2 regions of the Paenibacillus solisilvae genome follow, and region 2 is predicted to be linked to the other one. Evidence: riboswitches for the same ligand, from Rfam matches in the RefSeq annotation. Region 2 holds a riboswitch; the other holds the start of a gene.
The links. A riboswitch is a leader RNA that binds a small molecule or an ion and turns the genes downstream of it on or off. The one in region 2 is predicted to bind cyclic di-AMP.
Positions count from the first base shown of each region.

Region 1: it holds a riboswitch for cyclic di-AMP, as region 2 does, so the genes downstream of both, ACFPYJ_RS32645 (C40 family peptidase) here and ACFPYJ_RS07010 (3D domain-containing protein) in region 2, are expected to answer to the same signal.

Region 1 is NZ_JBHSOW010000137.1:14,690-17,151, forward strand. Features, by position in the region: gene ACFPYJ_RS32645 (C40 family peptidase) at 618-1,493, opposite strand; cyclic di-AMP (ydaO/yuaA leader) riboswitch at 1,497-1,649, opposite strand; gene ACFPYJ_RS32650 (hypothetical protein) at 1,708-1,905, opposite strand; gene ACFPYJ_RS32655 (cell wall hydrolase) at 1,936-2,462, opposite strand, start outside.
Region 2 is NZ_JBHSOW010000027.1:10,829-13,290, forward strand. Features, by position in the region: gene ACFPYJ_RS07005 (TatD family hydrolase) at 1-719, shown strand, start outside; cyclic di-AMP (ydaO/yuaA leader) riboswitch at 894-1,103, shown strand; gene ACFPYJ_RS07010 (3D domain-containing protein) at 1,334-2,462, shown strand, end outside.

The DNA.
Region 1 (2,462 bases), on a different contig from region 2:
CAACACTTCTCCGAGAAAAAATCATGACTTCTTTCTCACTACCTTGTGAATGTAACGCGTATTTTCATCGTATTCGTATTCTGGATTCAACGGTGTTTCAACTTCCTGATCCCTATGCCGACCGTTACCAAGGTTCCGGAGGAAGTTCTCATACGGCCCGATACCAGCGTAGCTGTTATGAGGAGCAAAATGGATGTAAACCCTTCCATTTATTATCCATAAAAAGGAACCAGCGAAGCTGACAAAGATCGCAAAGTGTTACCAAGAACTAACATACGAATACCTCTCATGACAGCTACGCTGGTACTGCCCCTTTTCTGAATGTTGGCAGGACCCCTTATTATCAATATTTATCATGGGCGAATACAGGTACATCCTTTTGCACCCTTAGCGTGGTGAGAAGCGGCTATTTTTGTATCCATATCTCCTTAACGTTGTAAATCCGCGTTTTGCTGGAGGTACCCTTTAGAGTAAAAAAAATGCCAAACCCCAGATACGATTGAAGGCTTAGCGTATATTATCGTTAAAATGTTGGCGGGACCCCTTCAAGCATTAGCGCAATTATTCAGATAATTGTGGACTTTGATGTATCAGGTTCTCTTTTTTTGTAGAAAACCTTATACAATCCGTTTGGCGCCTATGTAATTCGATCCCCAATAACTGCTGGCCAGCGAATCGATATGAATGCCGTGCGACGAGGTGGCGGAAATGAATTTGTCGTTGCCCAGATAGATGCCGACATGCGAGTTGGAACCAATCGAGAAGAAAACAAGATCGCCCGGCTTCAGATTCGAAGTGGTAACCCGGTTCCCCGAGGTATGAAATATTTGGCGGGAGGTTCGGGGCAAATCCAACCCCTGCTGCCGGAACACATAATTGACGAATCCGGAGCAGTCGAATCCGGAGGTCGACGTTCCACCCCACACATAAGGAATGCCGAGCAGTGTCTTGGCCTTCTTAATAAGCTTTGCGGATAGAGGGGGCGTCTTCGGCTGCGGTGCCGGAGCATGCCAAGCCGGCGCATGATATTTGCCGTCCTTGCAAATGATCGCGATACCGTTCTTGTTGTCCCATTGTATCCTGTACCCGAAGCTTTCGGAGATGAAGCGCACCGGTATGAACATATGGTTATCCTTGAACAGTGCCGGCGGCGAAGTCATTGTCACCCGCTTGCCATTCACATCGGCGTCTTTAGAGCCCGTTTTCATCTTAATGGTTCGGCCGTTGTTTTGGAGTGTTATTTGTACCTCCGATCCATCGATGCGCCAGTCGATCTTGTATCCCATTTGCTCGGCTACGGACCGAATAGGCACCTGCATGCCCCCATTGCCGTCAACGAACGGCGCCGAATCCGGGAACGCAACAATCGAATCGTTAATCTGGATTTTCACTCCGTGTTGAGCGGAATAAGCATGGGCGGTCGCTGCATGCATTGCGGCTCCGGCAGCCCATACCGTGCAAGCCAAAAAAGCGGTCTTGAACAATCGGTTCAAAATAATTCGCCTCCATGTTGCCTCCGAGGTTAGTTGACGGGTTCGGGAAGAGGAATTCCCTAGCTGGCCGGCTAACAGCTGGACGAGCATTCACCCCATAAAATAAATTCCCCCGTACCGGTCATTCTGCATGGCCGGATTCGGCATAATATTTTCACTATGTATAATACTAGTTATAACATTGCTTAGGCCGATTTCGACGAAAACGCTAGCCCTAAAGCATCTCAATGCTATCGTCCACGGTCCGGGTTGCGGCTATTTTCATGACAAGCCGGCCCAGCTCCTCGAAATTCATCTTGTTCATTCTGTCGATGAACGTATCCGAGACGGAATCATGTCCGGTGACCGCTTTTATAATATCAACGACAGCTTCCACCCGTTCTTGATGATGGTCGCTGACGATAAGGTTCATTCGATAGAGGCCTCCTTCCTAAGTGTCTGGCTAAACGTAAAACTGATGATTGCCGATTTGCTTCGTGAAGCTAAGCGTTTTGAACCAGCTCGATTTGGACACCTTCGGATTATAATAGAAAAGCGCATTGCCGGTCGGGTCCCACCCCTTGATCGCGGCCCTGGCCGCCTGGAACGCTGTTTGATCCGGCAGCAGCCAATACTGCCCGTCGTTAACGGCGGAAAATGCTTTCGGCTCAAAAATGACGCTTCTAATCGTATTCGGAAATAAGGGAGACAGGCGCCGGTTCAGAATGACCGCGCCAACCGCCACCTGGCCCTTGAAGCTTTCGCCTCTGGCTTCGCTGTAAATAACGCGCGCCATCATGGACAGTTCTCCTCGGTAAACGGTCAGCTTTTTCAGTTTCCGCCATGTCATGGGGCCGACAACCCCGTCGGGGACAAGTCCGTTATACTTCTGAAACCGCTTTAATGCGCCGGTGGTGATATTTCCGAAATTGCCCGTTATCGGACCGTTGAAATATCCGAGCGTCTGCAGCCGGAACTGGAGATCTTCCG
Region 2 (2,462 bases):
ACCGCGCAGAAGTCATCGAAAGAGCGCGGGCTGCAGGTGTACATAAGCTCGTTAATATCGGCTTTAACCGAGAGACGATACCGACAACGATGGCATTAGCTGAACAATATGAGTTTATCTATGCGGCGGTTGGCTGGCATCCCGTTGACAGCATTGACATGCTGCCGGGAGATTTAGAATGGATCGCATCCCTATGCGATCATCCCAAAGTGGTTGCAATTGGTGAGATTGGGCTTGATTATCATTGGGATACGTCACCTAAGGATGTGCAGCAGCGTGTTTTTCGCCAGCAGATCCAATTGGCCAAGCAGAAGCGCAAGCCGATCGTCATTCATAACCGGGATGCACATGAGGATGTTGTCCGTATATTAAAAGAAGAGGACGCGAAAGATGTCGGCGGCATTATGCATTGTTACTCGGGCAGCTGGGAGACGGCTAAGAAATGCTTGGACATGAACTTCTATATTTCATTTGGCGGACCGGTCACGTTTAAGAATGCCAGGGTCCCAAAAGAAGTGCTTTCAAAAGTTCCGCTCGACCGTATTCTTATCGAAACAGACGCGCCTTATTTGGCCCCTCATCCGCATCGCGGAAAACGAAATGAATCTGCTTTCGTCCGTCTTGTAGCAGAAACTGCAGCTGAAATTACAGGCAAATCTGTGGCCGAAATTGCGAAAATAACGACTGAAAATGCACTGAAATGTTTTGGTATTCGATGAAAAACGATATGAAAGCAAGGATTTGGGAGTATACAAGTGAAAAAACTAATCTTTAATCAATAAATTGATTGTTTTTCACGTGATTTTCCTTAAAATTCGTTAAAATCGTCATTAATCTCTTCTTTACAATGTGGAGTAAAAGACGGTATCATTCATCTCAGAGCTTATAACTTTTCCAAATAAACGCTTAATCTCCGTGATCCGGAGAGCGGGGGAACCAAATATTGAAACAGTTTGTATCAAAGCTGGAGTAGATGTTGTTGAATTCTTCTAGGGGTGAATTTCGCGAACACGCAGGAGCAGTATACTGGTGTCAGAACGAATAGGGCGACTCTCTTTGCCCGAATCCGACAGCTAACCTCGCAAGCGTAAATAAGAGAGATCTTCCTCGTGTATTTAATCCATGCTACCTGATTTTATGGGAAGCCACGAAACAGATCCTCTGTCGTCGGCTTCTTTTTGTTTGAATAATGCGTAATCTGACGACATAGGGTGTATCATGGAGGAGGACACTGGGAAGATAGAACTGCGTGCCTGCACGCTAAATTCTATAGTCGCGTCTAGGGTCTTATGTAACACTATGGCGGCGGGGCTATGTAGGGAGGACCGAAGAAGTGGGAGCACTCCAGCTTAAGGATACCCATGGTAAACGATCATCCAGCATGTCTTTCGCATTGCGATGGAAGCATGAGAACGTGCGTTTAATTGTACTAAGCGCTCTGATCTCAATCGCTATGACTTTCATGTTTCTGGTGTTGTTGTACGGAACGGCTGACAAGCACGTCTCCGTAGTATTGAATGGACGAGAAAGCATTGTTTCGACAAAACAATGGGTCCTTCAACGCCTACTGGATGAACAAGCCATCACGATTGGAACTTATGATAAAGTTTCGATGCCGCTTAACAGCGGTGTCAAAGACGGTGACCGCATCATTATCGATCAAGCGGTACCTCTTGTAGTGAAGGCAGACGGCAAGGAAAGAACGTTGTACACGACAGAAAGAACGGTACAGGCGGCGATCGATCAAGCTAATATATCGGTACGCAGCCAAGATAAAATAATGCCTCCTTTGAATACCGCTGTTGAGCCGAATATGAAGGTTTCCGTTACTCGGATCGATAAGAAGTATTCAGAGAATGCATTCAAAGTTCCCTTCTCGATTGTGAAGAAGGAAGACCCTAAGCTTGCAAAGGGTAAGGAAAAGCTTGTACAAACCGGTAAAGAGGGTATGGTCATAAAACGGTTTGAGAGTGTTTTTGCAGATGGTGTTCTGGTTTCCCAGACGCTGGTCACCAAACTTACGCATTCGCCATCAGTGAATCAGGTCGTTGCTGTAGGCACGTTGAAGGAAGAGCCGAAGGTGACCGTATTATCGGCAAAAACAGCAAGTGTTACTACATTGACCAAACGCGGCGTGAAATTCAGCGCTAAGAAGGTTATCAAGAACGTAACGCTAACTGCTTATTCTGCAGGTGTTCAATCGACTGGGAAGAGTAAGAGCCACCCCGAATACGGCATTACAGCATCGGGCTCACGCGTTCAAGAAGGACGTACGATTGCGGTTGATCCGAGGATCATACCGATCGGCTGGTGGGTGTATATTGAAGGGATCGGCTTCCGTCGTGCCGAAGATACGGGAAGTGCGATCAAAGGCAATAAAGTTGACGTTTATTTCGATAGTGAATCATATGCTGAAAAGTTCGGGTTGAAGCGGGGATATACCATCTACGTGCTCGGTCCTA